2 regions of the Acinetobacter sp. GW821-FHT09D10 genome follow, and region 1 is predicted to be linked to the other one. Evidence: predicted binding sites of a transcription regulator. Region 1 holds the regulator's gene; the other holds the start of a gene.
What was found. The regulator PhoB, encoded in region 1, activates phosphate uptake and scavenging genes when phosphate is short. The targets are predictions, from matches to a motif close to TGTCATNAANCTGTCATAA.
Positions count from the first base shown of each region.

Region 2: a site for PhoB is predicted at 3,656-3,674, ahead of AC07M3_RS06075 (inorganic phosphate transporter). Genes of this name have one in related genera too.

Region 1 is NZ_JBWKOW010000002.1:88,023-96,737, reverse strand. Features, by position in the region: gene AC07M3_RS07125 (pyridoxal phosphate-dependent aminotransferase) at 1-998, shown strand, start outside; gene AC07M3_RS07120 (MATE family efflux transporter) at 1,105-2,472, shown strand; gene AC07M3_RS07115 (SDR family NAD(P)-dependent oxidoreductase) at 2,530-3,363, opposite strand; gene AC07M3_RS07110 (TetR/AcrR family transcriptional regulator) at 3,576-4,247, shown strand; gene phoB (phosphate regulon transcriptional regulator PhoB) at 4,502-5,212, shown strand; gene phoR (phosphate regulon sensor histidine kinase PhoR) at 5,222-6,580, shown strand; gene AC07M3_RS07095 (alpha/beta fold hydrolase) at 6,648-7,844, opposite strand; gene AC07M3_RS07090 (AcfC family putative adhesin) at 8,088-8,715, shown strand, end outside.
Region 2 is NZ_JBWKOW010000001.1:1,287,264-1,295,978, reverse strand. Features, by position in the region: gene metH (methionine synthase) at 1-3,255, opposite strand, end outside; gene AC07M3_RS06075 (inorganic phosphate transporter) at 3,721-5,352, shown strand; gene dsdA (D-serine ammonia-lyase) at 5,516-6,850, shown strand; gene AC07M3_RS06065 (hypothetical protein) at 6,897-8,444, opposite strand.

The DNA.
Region 1 (8,715 bases):
TGGCTGGGCATAATCAATACCTACCTGGCGATGGTATTCTCGCTTTACGTGAACAGCTTGCTTTACAATTTAAGCAACGTGACCAACTTCAACTAGATCCTGTAACGCAAATTACCATTACGCCCGGCGCAACCATTGCAATTTTTTGTGCCATACAGGCATGCATTAATGCGGGCGATGAAGTCATTATTTTTGACCCAAGTTACGACAGTTATGGTCCTTCCGTGCAGTTAGCTGGTGGTAAAGCCATTCATATCGCTCTTGAAGCACCCGACTTTAAGGTGAACTGGCAACAGGTTAAAAATCTGATTAACGATAAAACTCGAATGATTGTGGTGAATACTCCCCATAATCCAACAGGCACAATCTGGGATAAACAGGATTGGTTAGAACTCATTGAGCTGATTCAAGATAAAAACATTGTGATTTTATCTGATGAAGTCTATGAACACTTGGTCTTTGATGGTCAACAACACTTCAGCGCATTACATTTTCCAGAGCTCAGAGAGCGTAGTTTTGTGATCGGTTCTTTTGGAAAAACCTTTCATGTAACAGGCTGGAAAACAGGTTATTGCGTCGCTTCACCTGAGTTAATGCGTTTATTCCGCCAAATTTACCAATATGCGAATTTCTGTGGCACGACACCTTGTCAGATTGCCCTAGCGCAATATATGGAGCAACATCCAGAACATATTCAAGAGCTTCCACAGTTCTACCAAACTAAGCGAGATCATTTTAATCAGGCGATTCACCATAGCCGTTTCTTGCTAAAACCGTCTCAAGGTACTTATTTCCAAAATCTTGATTACAGTCAAATTAGACCCGACTTAAACGATGTTGAAATGTGCCAGTTTCTAGCAGAACAACATAAGATTGTGGCTATTCCGGTTTCGGTTTTCTACAAGCAAGCGCCAGAGTCTTTGCGTTTGATTCGTTTCTGCTTTGCTAAAAATGATGAGACATTACAAAAAGCAGGAGAAATTCTGAATCAATGTTAATAAATTTAGCCACTTAGCATAGTAAAAACACTACAAGCCATTGGCTCTAACTATGCTAAGTTGGATATCTGCCCCGCTCATCAAAGAGATGGGCGATGGAGAATGCATGCCACCAAGACAGTCTTTAATTCACCAGCAAAATCTATGGAAAACATTTTTTGTTTTCTTGCTGCCCCTGATTGCAACCAATATTTTGCAAAACTTGTCCGGAACTATTAACACCATCTTTGTTGGTCAAATGATGGGAGTAGATGCAATTGCTGCCGTCTCTGTTTTTTTCCCTATTTTATTTTTGCTGCTCGCTTTTATTATCGGGATTTCAACAGGTACGACTGTTTTAGTAGGGCAAGCATGGGGCGCGCAAAATATTGAAAAAGTCCAAAGTGTGGTGGGTTCTACCCTCTTTATGACACTGATTGGTGGAGTAATTACCGCGATTATTGGTGTGTTTTTTGCCCATGATATTTTAGAGTTATTGGGAACTGACCCCAAGGTGATGCATCTCTCTTTGCCTTATGTGCAATGGATGCTGGCAGGCAGCCCGCTTCTGTTTGTTTATATTATCTATACTTCAATTTTACGTGGTGTAGGCGACAGTACTACGCCTTTACTTGCCCTTGCTTTAACTAGCGTCATTGGTTTAGTGATTACCCCGATATTGCTTAAAGGTTATTTTGGCTTACCCGCTCTAGGGATTATTGCTCCAGCAATTGCCACCATAACAGGATATGTGGCTATCTTAATTTTTCTTGCCATCTACTTAAACAAGAAAAAGCATCCGCTTAGACCGAATCGTCAGCTTCTGCAACATATCCGTCACAATCCAGAACTGAGCAAAATCATTTTACGCTTAGGTGTGCCGACTGGTATTCAAATGATTACGACTTCTATGGCCGGCTTGGTTATTGTCGGGTTGGTTAACCGCTATGGCTCACATGCCACAGCAGCGTATGGCGCGGTAAATCAGGTGCTCAATTACATTCAGTTCCCTGCAATCTCTATTTCAATTGCGGCTTCGATTTTTGCAGCCCAAGCAATTGGTGCCGGTAAATCTGACTTGTTATCTCGTGTGACTCGTACTGCCCTAGGCATGAACTTTTTATTTACGGGTGCCTTAATTGCACTTGGCTATCTATTTTCAAAATATTTAATGGCTTTATTCATTACCGACCCAACTGTCGTCGTGTTAGGCCAGCAACTTTTATTTATTGTGCTTTGGGCAATTTTATTCTTTGGTGCGGGTGCCATTTTTGCATCGATCATGCGTGCCAGTGGAACTGTGACTGTCCCGATGCTCATTAATATTTCTGCTATTTTATTTATTGAAATTCCATGTGCTTACTGGTTTAGCTCAATGTGGGGGCTTAAAGGAATCTGGGTTGCCTATGCCTTGGCATTTGTGAGTTTATGTATTATTCAAGGGCTCTATTATCAATTCATCTGGAAGAAAAAGAAGATCAAAGTTCTCATTTAGAACCAATCAATTCTTATAAAAAAAGCCATCATTTGATGGCTTTTTTTGACTTTAAAATTATTTCATTAACTTGGTCACAATGGTAGAAGCACGTTGATACCCAGTTGGGAATACACGCTGGAATGCATCAAGAATTTTTGCATCACTACCAATCAATAAACGACGTTTATTTTTTAATACTGCTTGTAAAATTTGACGAGCCGCCTCTTCAGGTGGAGTACGTAATAACTTGTCAAAATTTTGAATCGATTTAGTCGGGTCCATACCCAAACTATTCAAGCTATCACTCATTTTTGCAGATTTAGCAATATTAGTGCGGATTCCACCCGGATGTACACACAAAGAGCTTACGCCACTTTTTTCAATATCTAACTCTTGGCGCAATGACTCGGTAAAACCACGCACAGCAAATTTAGTCGCGTTATAAGCAGATTGAGTCGGTTGAGCGGTTAAACCAAATAGGCTTGAAATATTAATAATATGGCCATCTTGCGTTTGCTTAATGAACGGTAAGAACTCTTTCGTTCCGTACACTACACCCCAGAAGTTAATCCCAACAATCCACTCTAAATCTTCGTAGGTCGCACCTTCAACAGTAGAGCCTAATGCAACGCCAGCGTTGTTGAAAATCAGGTTAACTGACCCATGATCTTGAACAGTTTCTTGGGCCCACTGCTTTACCGCTTCACGGTCAGAAACATCAAGCTTTTTGGTCGTCACAGTAATCGTGCTATACGGTTTTAAAAGTTCAACGGTTTGCTGTAATCCCTTCTCATTAATATCACTCAACGAAAGATGGCAGCCTTGTTTTGCCAAAAGAATTGCGAGTTGTTGCCCAATGCCAGAACCTGCGCCCGTAATTGCAGCGACTTTGTTTTTAAAATTTTTCATTGTCCATCCTTTGTTTTTCGATATTTGCACAATCGGTTCATTGCATGTGCAGCTTAGACATCTTTAATATAATTTTGACAATATACATTGTCAATATAGTACACTGTAATTTCAGATAGAATGGCACAATTCTGCTGAGAGCTTTATCATAGTGAGCATATTTGGCTAAAACCTATAAATTAGGAAACCATTCTTTAGGAAACGACTTATTTATGGCGACAAACGACTCAACCAGTAAAAAGAAAACAAAAACTGTGAGTAAAGAACGTCAGTTCAAAGGGTTATCTCTATCTGAACGTAAAGAGGCACGCCGAGAAAAACTGATTGAAGCTGGCATTGCGACTTATGGAACACTCGGCTTTTTTTCCGTGACGGTTAAGGATGTCTGCCAAGAGGCAAAACTCACAGAACGCTATTTCTATGAATCATTTAAGAAGAGTGAAGATTTATTTCAAACCATCTTTTTAAAAATGATTGAAGAATTGCAGCAAAACCTGATGCAAGCTGTCATTAAAGCGACACCAGATCCAGAAAAAATGGTCGATGCTGGGTTAAGGGCACTGCTGACGACATTAAAAAACGACCCGAGATTAGCTCGCATTGTCTATGTTGACGCAGTTCTGGTACAAGAATTACATAATCAGGCCACCATTCAAGAAACTCTTGCACAGTTTGATCGAATGATTCAGGCCTTTGTTATGTTGACCATGCCGCAAATCCAACACAACGAAAATGAGCTCTCTCTAATCGCGACAGGCTTAAATGGATATGTCACTCAAATTGCAATTCGATGGGTCATGGGAGGCTTTGAGCAGTCTCTTGAACAGGTTTTAACCGCATGCCGCATTGTTTTCTTATCTTTATTGGCCAAGGTTTCAAAATAATATTAAAGTTTTTTGACACTCTCAAATGTGCAAAACCCGTTAAGCTTTGAAGGTGATAAGTTATTGAATGATTTTAAGAATATTTAAGCTTTCATGTCATCATTCGGTCACACCTTTGCCTTACTTTTGTCACAAATTATTGCTAAATTCAATTTTATAGACTTTTCTGCAATGAAATTGTCATAATTAATCTTTGTAATAAGCCTGTCATAACTACAAAACGGTTCACCGTTAAATCTATAGGATATTGCGCTGTGAAAGATGACTATATTTTAATTGTCGATGATGAGCTTCCTATTCGTGAAATGATCCATACTTCTTTGGACATGGCAGGCTTTCAATGTTTGCAGGCAGAAGATGCCAAACAGGCTCATCAAATTATCGTCGACCAACGTCCGGCGCTTATTTTGCTCGATTGGATGTTACCTGGAGGCGTAAGTGGTGTCGATTTATGTCGCCGCTTAAAACGTGATGAAAACTTAGCAGAAATTCCAGTAATTATGCTTACCGCTCGCGGAGAAGAAGACCACAAAGTACAAGGTCTTGATGCTGGCGCAGATGATTACATGACGAAGCCTTTCTCAACACGTGAACTGGTTTCACGTATTAAAGCGGTTCTGCGTCGTGCAAATGCATTAAGTGGCGAAAAAATGATTGACGCCAATGGTTTAATTCTTGATCCTGTGAGCCAACGTGTCAGCTTTGGCGACAGCATTTTAGATATGGGCCCAACTGAATATCGCTTACTTGCGTTTTTTATGACCCATCCAGAGCGTGCATATACACGTGCCCAGTTGCTCGATCAGGTCTGGGGCGGTAATGTATATATCGAAGATCGAACTATCGATGTGCACATCCGTCGTTTGCGTAAAGTTTTAGAACCTTTTGGTGTTGACCGATTTGTTCAGACCGTGCGTGGAACTGGCTACCGTTTCTCAACACGTGCAGATTTAGCCGCAGGTTAACCAAGATTTATGTATGAACCCTACCCCGTCCCCGAACAGGTACGTGAACAAAAGCTTTCCCGCTACAGTAGTTTATGGACGTTTGCCAAACAAGATTTACGGCTTTTATTATTTTTTATAATTATTGCCGGTTTAGTCGGTTTAGGCCTTGGGTATTTCTGGAGCTGTATTTTTATCGCCTTTGTGGTGTTTTTTACACTCCAATTGCGTTCGCTTTATCTGGTCAATGACTGGATTGCAAATAAACCTTATGACGTTCCTCCAAATCTAAACGGGATTTGGGGAGCGTTATTGTTTAATGTTTACCGTGCCCAGCGTCAGGAACGAATCGTTCAAGCAGAAATGGTCGGTTTAATTGATCGCGCTCAGTCTTCTTTAGTGGCGCTTGCCGAAGCTGTTGTCCTCATTGATGATCAACATAAAATTGAATGGTGGAACCCTGCTGCTGAACGTTTGTTGGGTATCAGCCCTCTCGACCGTGGTCGAAATTTATTAACGATTTTACGCCAGCCGACCTTTATTGAATATTTTAACAATATTGATCAAGCACCCGATGGTATTAAACTACAGTCGAGTTTTGACGATGACCGATATGTACAGGTCAAGCTCACACGATTTGGTGGAGAAAGCCGTTTATTGGTGGCTTACGACGTTACTCGTATGCACAACCTTGAGCAAATGCGTAAAGACTTTGTAGATAATATCTCTCATGAACTTCGTACACCATTAACTGTACTGAGTGGTTATATCGAGACATTTACCGATCAAGAAGATATTAGTCCACGCTGGAAACGTGCGTTTGATCAAATGCAGTCACAAACCAAACGTATGAATGCTTTGGTGAATGATTTACTACTGTTATCGAATTTAGAAAATAATAAGAAAATTGCAAAAAATCAGATTATTGAAATGCCGAGTTTAATGAATCAACTCTTTGATGATGCTCAGGCCTACAATGCCGATTATGGACATACACTCAATTTACATATTGATAGTCACTGTGACCTGATTGGTTCTGACATGGAAATCGCCAGCGCGTTTAGTAACTTAATTACCAATGCCATCAAATACACGCCAAAAGGTGGAACGATTACTATTGGCTGGCATGACGACGGTGAACATGCCTACTTTAGTGTACAAGATACAGGCATTGGAATTAATCCGAAACATTTACCACGTCTGACTGAACGCTTCTATCGTGTTGACAGCGACCGTAGTCGTCAAACAGGCGGTACAGGTTTAGGTTTAGCCATTGTGAAGCATGTATTGATGCAACATGGCGCTTATTTAGATGTCCAGTCTAAAGAAAATGAAGGTTCAACTTTTACAGTGGTTTTTCCTAAAGAAAGACTATATAACATGGCTTAAAGTTATCTCCCTTCAAATATAAAAAGCCGACTCATAAAAAGTCGGCTTTTTTAGCATTTAAACCAATTTACTTAGAAGTCGAGCAATAGGATTGACTTTGGTTTTTCTCTATTACATTTAAAAAGTTAGTAGCAAAAGTATTGCTCTGGCGTAGTGCATCACGATGATCTCCGCCATCAATCGTTTGATATATCGTTGGTTTTTTTAATTTACATAGCTGTTGATAATAGGCATATGTCCCCCTCGGGTCGACTAAATGATCTTTAGAACCCTGAACAATCATTAACGGTACGGTAGGTACCATATTTTCAATCGATTGTTGTTTTAGATAAGCCAAGAGAGGTTTTAAATCAGCATCAGGTCGAAATATGCTAGACGGAGATTTCTTTAAATCAGTTTGAAGTTCAGATAAACAGCGGCTGCGCGCTTGTGTCAGCACCGTGTTCATTTCTGGACTGACTAAATTCTCAGGAACTATGCTCGGCTCTGCTGCTTGTGCTCCTAATAGCACAATCGGGAAGAAAGCAGCTACGCTAGGTTCTGGGTTTGGATGACTCTGCACATATTCTGCAATATCTTCATATTGATAGCCACCCGGAGCAAGAGCTATCGCGCCTTTTAGATCTAGTTCAGGTGCATCTTTTTGACCATAGGCAGACACTGCAATTGCCGCAGCTCCGCCTTGGCTATGCCCCATCACCAACCACTGTTTATTAAAGCTCTTGGGTTTAAGTAGATGCAATGCACGTACTGCATCGACCACCGTATGCAATTGGCTCTTTGCATTCATATATGGATGCGCGCCTAATGTACCTAAACCCTGATAATCAGGTGCGACAACTGCATAGCCACGTGCAAGCCAACTATCTAAGGCTTTTGAGGCAACTTCTTGATATGAATGAACTGGTCCACCCACATAATCACCCGAAGGCGCACAAGTATCGGCGACTCCAGTCGTACCATGTGCCCAAGCGAGTATAGGCCAGCCATTTTTTGGAGGGGTGCCTTTGGGTAATAAAATAAAAGCCGATGCAACAATAGGTTCGCCCTGAATACCTCGACTACGATAATTTACCAACAAGCGCTGATCTGCATGAGGAAATAAATCCGTCACAGCTTGCTGTTCGAGAGACAGTATTGAACCCGGTTTTTCGCTCACAATTTGCTTATTCAAATCTGTAATTGGAGCAGCCATAGCAGCACCAGTCACTAAACAAGCACTGCTAAATAAAATTTTAAAAAAAGAATTACTTTTTCTAATCAAGGGATTACTCCTCTATTATTTACATTATATCTATCTAAATCATCAATTTATAAAATCTAAACTACCATAAAACTATCTATATTTATATTCAATTCAAACTAAATTACATTTATATATAACCACTTAAAATTTAATTAAAATATATTTTAAAGAAAAGTATTATAAATATCGTTGCAAAAATTAATCCAATTTAAATAGTAAAAAATATATGCTGATATTTTCTTAATTACTATAGCTATGAAAATGTCAAAACAATATAAATTTATACAGTACCTGATTTACCTTACTCTCTGTTCTCTACCGATTTATAGCTTTGCAGATATTCAGGTATATGGTCCTGGCGGGCCAGCGCCCGCCATGAAAGAAGCAGCCAAACAATTCACTAATAAAACTGGAATAGCTGTCCATGTGACATCTGGTCCTACTTCTCAATGGTCTGACCAAGCTAAATTAGATGCCGATATTATATATAGTGGTTCCGAAGCCATGATGTCTGATTTCGAAAATGCTTTTTCTGCACAAATTATAAAAGACTCGGTGGAACCTTTATATTTACGTCCTGCAGCCATTTTAGTGAGAAAAGGAAATCCTAAAAATATTAAAGGATTTAAAGATCTAGCCAAATCCAACATTAAGGTTTTGGTTACGCATGGTGCAGATCAAGTTGGTATGTGGGAGGATATTGCGGGTAGAACTGGAAATATTCAATTAACCAAATCTTTCCGAAAAAATATTGCCACCTATGCAGTCAATACAGGTATTGCCAAGAAAAACTGGGAAGAAAATAGTAGCTACGATGCTTGGTTAGTCTTTAATATCTGGGGAATCAGTAACCCAGATGTTGGACAAATTATACCTATAGAGAAAGAAC
Region 2 (8,715 bases), on a different contig from region 1:
AGAGTAGTCATCACCTTTAGCTTTGTACTCGTTTGCCAATTCTTCTGCACCAAAAATCGATACAGTGAATCCACCTAAGTAGTCCTGTTGCTCACGATCAGTACGAATGTAATCTGCCAAAGACAAGTTTGGTTTACCTGTTACTTTGTCTGATTGCTGACGTAAATGTTCAAATGTATGCGTAACATTTTGACCAGCTTCATCAAATACGCTGACGGTGTCGGCGTCAGTACGCTGAGCAGGGAACATACCAAATACAGCACGTGCATCAAAAAGGTTGTTGTCGATAATATCTTTCAACATTGCTTGAGCTTGGTTGTACAAATCTGTTGCAGCTTCGCCAACCACTTCATCTTCTAAAATTTTCGGGAACTTACCTGCCAAGCTCCAAGAAATGAAGAATGGTGTCCAGTCAAAATATTCAACCAATGTTTCAAGCGGGTAGTTTGTTAAAACTTGAGTTCCCAAAAGGTTTGGTTTTGCTGGAACGTAGCTTTCATCAATTTTAAAACCGTTTTTAACAGACTCTGCATAAGTCAGTTTTGCTGCTTTTGGTTGTTTGTTGGCTAAGCGTTCACGAATTTTGACATATTCAGCACGGTGCTCTTCAATGAATTTCCCACGCATTTCTTTTGAAAGTAGGGTAGTTGCAACACCTACGGCACGTGAAGCATCTGCAACATAAATCACAGCATCATTTTGGTACTGAGGATCAATCTTAACTGCTGTGTGTGCTTTTGAAGTTGTTGCACCACCAATCAATAAAGGAATGTCAAAGCCTTTACGCTGCATTTCTTTAGCTACAAAAACCATTTCATCTAAAGACGGAGTAATCAGACCTGACAACCCGATGATGTCACATTTTTCATCAATCGCAGTTTGCAAGATTTTCTCGCAAGGTACCATCACGCCAAGGTCAACAATGTCGTAACCATTACAACCGAGTACAACACCCACAATATTTTTACCAATATCGTGTACGTCGCCCTTAACAGTTGCCATCAGGACTTTACCTTTAGATTGACTACCTGTTTTTTCAGCTTCAATGTACGGGTTGAGCCAAGCCACAGCTTGCTTCATGACACGTGCAGATTTAACAACCTGTGGTAAGAACATTTTGCCTGAACCGAACAAGTCACCGACCACGTTCATACCGTCCATCAAAGCGCCTTCAATTACATCTAAAGGACGTTTAGCTTTTAGGCGAGCTTCTTCGGTGTCTTCATCAATGTATGTGGTAATACCTTTGACTAATGCATATTCAAGGCGTTTTTCTACAGGCTCATTACGCCATTCAAGGTTTTCGGCTTCACGTTGTGCTCCGCTATGACCACGGTATTTTTCAGCGACTTCAAGCAGTTTCTCTGTGGCGTTTTGACCAGACTCACCTTGGTTCTGGTTTAAAACAACATCTTCAACTGCATCTTTGAGTTCTTTAGGAATATCATCATAAATTGCCATTTGTCCGGCATTTACAATCCCCATGGTCATACCTTGTTTGATGGCATGGTACAAGAACACAGAGTGAATCGCCTCACGAACAGGCTCATTTCCACGGAATGAGAACGATACGTTCGATACACCACCAGAAATCATGGCGTGAGGTAAGTTCTGTTTAATCCAACCTGTGGCTTCAATAAAATCGACGCCATAGTTATTGTGTTCTTCAATCCCTGTTGCTACTGCAAACACGTTCGGGTCAAAAATAATATCTTCAGCAGGGAAGCCAACATCGTTAACCAAAACGTCATAAGAACGTTTACAGATTTCGCGTTTACGTGCAGCAGTGTCTGCCTGACCTGTTTCATCAAAGGCCATCACAATAATCGCAGCACCATATTGACGACAGAGGCGAGCTTTTTCGACAAACTCGTCATAACCTTCTTTTAAGGAAATCGAGTTAACAACAGGTTTACCTTGTACACATTTTAAGCCAGCTTCAATGATTTCCCATTTTGATGAGTCAATCATGATTGGCACACGTGAAATATCTGGCTCAGATGCCACAAGGTTTAAGAAATGCACCATCGCATTTTGCGAATCGAGCATCCCTTCATCCATGTTAATGTCAATAATCTGGGCACCAGCTTCTACTTGCTGCTGTGCAACTTCTAAAGCTTCGGTAAAGTTTTCTTCACGAATTAAGCGTAGGAATTTTTTTGAACCGGTAACGTTAGTACGTTCACCCACGTTAACGAACAATGAGTCATCATAAATATTAAAAGGTTCTAAACCACTCAAACGACAAGCAGGCTTAGTTTCAGGAATTTGACGAGGTGCAATGTCTTTTACTGCATTATAAATGGCACGAATATGGTCTGGTGTTGTACCACAGCAACCACCTGTAATGTTAATGAGGCCACTTTCTGCAAATTCTTTTAAGAAGGCAGCAGTTTGCTCAGGCGTTTCGTCATATTCACCAAAAGCGTTTGGTAAGCCAGCATTTGGATGGGCAGAAATGAAAGTATCAGCAACATCAGACACAGTTTTAACGTGAGGACGCATGGCATCTGCACCAAGGGCACAGTTGAAACCAATTGAAAGCAAGTCGCCATGACGTACAGAGTTCCAGAACGCTTCAGCAGTTTGACCTGTTAAGGTACGACCAGATGCATCGGTAATGGTCCCTGAAATCATGAGTGGTAATTCATGACCAATTTGCTTAAAGACTTCTTTCACCGCAAAAATTGCAGCTTTACAGTTTAATGTATCAAAAACGGTTTCAATCAGAATGATATCTGCACCACCTTCAATCAGCGCATGAGTTGCCTCAATATAGTTTTCTTTTAGCGCATCAAAGGTAATGTTACGAAAGGCAGGATCATTTACATTGGGTGAAATTGAACAGGTACGCGATGTTGGGCCGAGTACACCCGCTACAAAACGAGGTTTATCTGGAGTCGAATACTTTTCACAGGCTGCTTTGGCTAAACGGGCTGCTTCACGGTTAATTTCGGGAACAAGGTCTTCCATGTGGTAATCAGACATAGAAACACGTGTGCCGTTAAAGCTGTTGGTTTCGATAATGTCTGCACCAGCATCAAGGTAAGCTTCATGAATGCCTTGAATGATTTCTGGCTGTGTCAAAACTAAAAGGTCATTGTTACCTTTTAAGTCATGTGCCCAATCGGCAAAACGCTCACCACGGTAGTCGGCTTCTTCCAATTTATGGCGCTGGATCATCGTTCCCATTGCACCATCAATAATCAGAATGCGTTTAGCAAGAAGCGCTTTTAGGGTGGCAAGCGTAGACATAGAAAACCCCGATCTTTTATATGAATTTAAAAATGCGGCGCTATTGTAACAGAATAGCAGCACAATTGATGATCTATGACGACCCACCATTCACCGTAAATTAGTCGTAAAAAAAAAGTGTTTTCGAACAAAAAGAGGGCATTTTTTCATCAAAAATTCATAAAATGATCATGATATTGAAATATTTCATCTCCAATATTCGGTTTTATGACAATTGAGCTGTTTAAAAAAACGTCATATAGGTAATTTTTTAGATATTTTTGCTTTAAAAATAGTCATAAATAAGGAAGATATAAATTGATTTAAATTATTGTATTTTAATAAAAAAATAAAATGGATCGAGGAAAGGTGCATCAAATGAGGTCAAAATATGAAAAATTGACTTCATCAGGCGCCGCTTTGTCATATAATTGTCATAATTTAATTTAAGAATACAGAGGATTTTTCTATCCTCTTACCGTCTGCATGAATTCTAATCTACCCCCTGTTTCGGATTCAAAACTTGCGGCAAACCTGCAAGTCAAATCGACGAATGTACATGTCCCGACACCTAAGTTCTTTATGCCGGTGTTTCTGACAATTATTGTTGCAACACTTATTTATATTGGATTTCAGGTGAGTGCTGATTTAGCGCATGTACCGCCTTTGAGTCTTTATTCGGTTATTCTTTTATCTACCGCACTCTTGATTGCTTTAGGCTTTGAGTTTGTAAATGGCTTCCATGATACTGCAAATGCAGTAGCGACAGTGATTTACACCAATGCTTTACCTGCACCGGTTGCAGTCATGTGGGCAGGTTTTTGTAATTTTCTTGGGGTAATGGTTGCAAGCGGCGCAGTCGCTTACGGCATTATTGCATTGTTGCCTGTTGAACTGATTATGAACATGGGTAGCGGTGCAGGTTTCGCAATGGTTTTTGCGCTTCTTATTGCTGCGATTCTCTGGAACTTAGGTACTTGGTTCTTGGGTATTCCTGCTTCTAGCTCTCATACTTTGATTGGTTCAATCTTGGGTGTGGGCATTATGAACCATCTATTGAGTGCATCGACTGGCGTAACGACCAGTGGTGTTGATATGGATCAGGTGATTAAAGTCGGTAAGGCCTTATTATTTTCACCTTTAATTGGTTTTGCTTTTGCAGCGATTGTATTCTTGTTGGTTAAAACTATTTTTAAACGCCAATTAGAATTATTCCAACCACCAGAAGGTAATAAACCACCACCAGCAATCATTCGTGCAATTTTAATCTTTACCTGTACAGGTGTAAGTTTTGCACATGGTTCTAATGACGGTCAAAAAGGTATGGGTCTGATCATGCTGATTTTGGTTGGTCTGGTGCCATTGGCTTATTCATTAAATAAAAACCTTGATACACAACAAGTTCAATCATTCCATCAGCTTTCTTCTCAAACTGCCGTACTTTTGAATCAAAATCAGCCAGAATTAACCGATGAAAAAGCACGTGTTATTTTGACTAAATATATTCAGACTAAACAGCAAACTCCGGAAGTAGTGCCTGCATTGGCAAGTATGACTGATCATTTGGGTGAGCGAGTTTCTAGCTATAGCAACTTAAAAGACATTCCAGAAGCTGCAATTAGTGAAATTCGTAATGACATGTATTTAAGTACAACGACATTTAAGCGTTTGGATAAAGCAGATGCTTTACCAAAAATGGATCAGTCACAAGAAAAACTCGTGAAAGAATACCGTAGTAGCTTAGATTCATTCTTACAATACATTCCAACTTGGGTGAAAGTAGCAGTTGCTTTGGCACTTGGCTTAGGCACCATGGTCGGCTGGAAACGTATTGTTGTGACTGTAGGTGAACGTATTGGTAAGCATCACATGACTTATGGTCAGGGGATGTCTGCTGAGCTTGTCGCAATGAGTACAATTGCAGCTGCCGACGGTTTAGGTATGCCTGTTTCAACAACACACGTTTTAAACAGTGCTGTTGCAGGTACCATGGTAGCGAATAGATCAGGCTTAAACTTCAATACAGTTAAAACGATTTTATCTGCATGGGTATTTACACTCCCTGCAACAATCTGTTTGTCAGGCGGTTTGTACTGGTTATTCTTGCAGTTTGTATAAAAGCATTAAAAAATTAAAGCCACTGTTCACAGTGGCTTTTTTATTTGTTTCTTTTTAACGTTCAGTCTATTTTCATGTACATTCAATTATAAATTAATGAGTCCTTATAAAGCCTCAAGTAACTTCAGAGGCTAGGCTTGAAACTTTGATATCAGGATAGATTATGGATGTGGTTCAAATAGATCAGCTAAAACAACAATTTCCACTTATTGAGACACTGCAAGCCTATCAAGAAACATTTTGGTTTACACCTCATTGCTATCCTTTAAATGAAGCTTTAGAAAAAGTTGGTCTCACCGCAGAGGACGTAAGTGAAGCAGAAGCCCGATTAGAGCGTTTCGCACCTTATTTGGCAAAAGTGTTTCCTGAAACTCAAGCACAACATGGAAAAATTGAATCAGATATCGTTGAAATTACTCATATGCAACAAGCACTTTCTACAACAGAGCAAGTGCAACTGAGTGGAGCATTCTGGCTGAAAAAAGATAGCCATTTACCTATTTCTGGTTCAATTAAAGCACGTGGAGGTATTTATGAAGTCTTGGCTCACGCCGAAAAGTTGGCAATTGAGGCCGGACTTCTCAAGTTGGAAGACGATTACAGTAAGTTAGATCAAGAGTCATTTAGGGCATTCTTTTCTAAGTATCAAATTGCAGTAGGCTCAACAGGAAATTTAGGGCTTTCGATTGGTATTATGAGCGCCAAACTGGGTTTTAGAGTCACAGTCCATATGTCTGCTGATGCGAGACAGTGGAAAAAAGACAAACTGCGTTCATTGGGCGTTAATGTTGTGGAATATGCCAGTGACTATGGCGTAGCTGTTGAAGAGGGAAGAAAAGCAGCAGAGCAAGATCCACATTGCTTTTTTATTGATGATGAAAACTCAAAAACATTATTTTTAGGTTATGCAGTTGCAGGAATACGCTTAAAACAGCAATTTGAGCAAAAACAAATTAAAGTTGATGCTGAACACCCATTATTTGTTTATTTGCCGTGTGGCGTTGGTGGTGGCCCTGGTGGGGTAAGTTTTGGACTAAAACTGGCTTTTGGTGAGCATGTACATTGTATCTTTGCAGAACCCACCCATTCGCCATGTATGTTACTCGGTGTCCACACAGGTTTGCATGATCAGATTTCAGTGAATGACATTGGCCTCGATAATGTAACTACCGCAGATGGGCTCGCAGTAGGCCGTGCTTCAGGTTTTGTGGGACGTGCTATGCAGCAGTTAATTGATGGCTATTACACCATTGATGATGAGCGTTTGTATGAGCTCATTGCGCTTTTAAATCAAACTGAAAATATTCAGCTTGAGCCTTCTGCGGTGGCAGGAATGATGGGGCCATATTATGTCCAGACGAGTCCTGATTATTTGGCTTTACATCAACTATCAACTGAGCAGTTACAGCAGGCAACTCATGTGATATGGGCGACAGGAGGCGGTATGGTGCCGCCTGATGAAATGCAAAAATATCTATCACACTTTCAAAATAAATAGATAAACACAGAAAAAAGCCCAATTCTAGAATTGGGCTTCAATCAAATTATTTTTTAGATGATTTTCCAAAAGGTAGTTTTTCGGTTGCAAAGCCATAGATTGCAGCAAAAGGCAGGGCAGTTCTTGCTAAATAAGCAACACGCCACAATCCGCCGTGGTTGGCACCTTCCATCATGAGCTCAAGCGGATGGTCCAGCTCCGTTTCAGGATTTGCCACAGAAGACTCATTTCTTAAGTCATGAATCCAGATTGCAGCCATAATTGCATTGGTAGTTTCAGGGCTAAATGCTTCTACATCAAAAAGCTCTGCACCATTAAAAGCTGCTTTTAACAATGGATTTTTAGTCACAGAGTGAGTCGTTGTTGATGGTGCAATATTAATGCTGACGTGTTGTCCCTGATGGCGGGCCAAAATAGCACGCCATTGTTGAATGCGTTTCGCCAAAGCATAGTTTGGTCCTTGTTCAACAACTAGACAGTCGGCAATGCCATAAGTTTTTCCATTTTCACAATCAACTAAGTCTTGATATGGCGCTTGAAAAAAACGTTTTAAGGAAAGTGTTGAAACACCTTTTACTGCCATTTTTTGTAGTTTTGTACGTGATTTAAACTTTTGTTGAGCAGCTTTGGCGACTTCTTTAGGAACAGCATAAACATCGGTTGGCGTACACATAAACATAAGGCTCGTATCAGACTTATGCTCGCTCACAAATTGCATGATGCTGTCCATTGCCATGGAAACACGAACATGCTTTTCGCCATCTAAATAAGCTATTGCAGCCAAATCTAACTTTTGCGGAAACTGGACTAACCACTGTGCAATTTCTGGTAATTGAGTCAATAAATTTGCACCCAATTTATCCTTTAACTCAGAAACTTTTACTGAAGAATCAACTGGTTCAACACTCGGTGCAATGAGGGTTGCGTTTCCTTGTTGAATCGTATCTAAAATCTTGCCCCAGACACGCGGGTTTGGTAAGTCGACAGCAACAATATTCGCTTTCCATTTGGCTAACCAAGGTAGAGGTCCTGCTTCTGAAGCTGCACCAAACAGCACCATAGTACGATCAGATAAATCAAACCATTCTGGGTGAGCAATAGCTTCACGTAGAGCTTTTGCATGGCTTGGTTCAATAATACCAGCCTCTTCCCAACGTTGAATCTGGTCCAGTAAGCTTTGCCCGCTTAGTTTTTGTCCTTTGTAAGGAACATACCATTCAGGTGCTGCATCACTTTCACCTTTAAGTTTTACTGTATGAAGTGGCGTAGATGAAGCAATATTAACCGCATCTTTTAAAAGGTAGTGTTTACTATCACGATAATAGTCAAAAATATGGTGAGCTTTATGCAAACCTTGCTTCGCAATAGTAATGGGGTGCTTGCTATTAGAAATTCCTTGTTTAACAAGTGCTTTAAAATATATTGGGTAATTTTTTCGCCAGTTTTTTTCATTCAACACTTGTTGTGCGGTTTTATTATCTACAACAGATAAAGCCTCTGACAAAATTTCTTGGCCAGTAAGAGATGTGCTTTGTTTTTTTGTTGAGGCGTGTACTGGAAATTGTAGACCTTCGACTTGACTTGTGCTGGACATAAAATATCTCGTTATACGACTGGGTTAATATACAGATGTATACATTATCTATGCCAATGAAAGGAAACGAGTGGCAATAACTGACAAAATAATATTGATTATTTATGTGATGAAACATGGAAGAGAAAATTATTATGATAAATTCATCTCATTTTGGTCTTAATTTTTTTCACAATTTTAGAACATTTTTATAGACTTACGTTACATAAATGATTATTTTGTATTAAGCAAATACATCAGTTTTAGCCTGAAGGTAAAATGTTCAAAATGT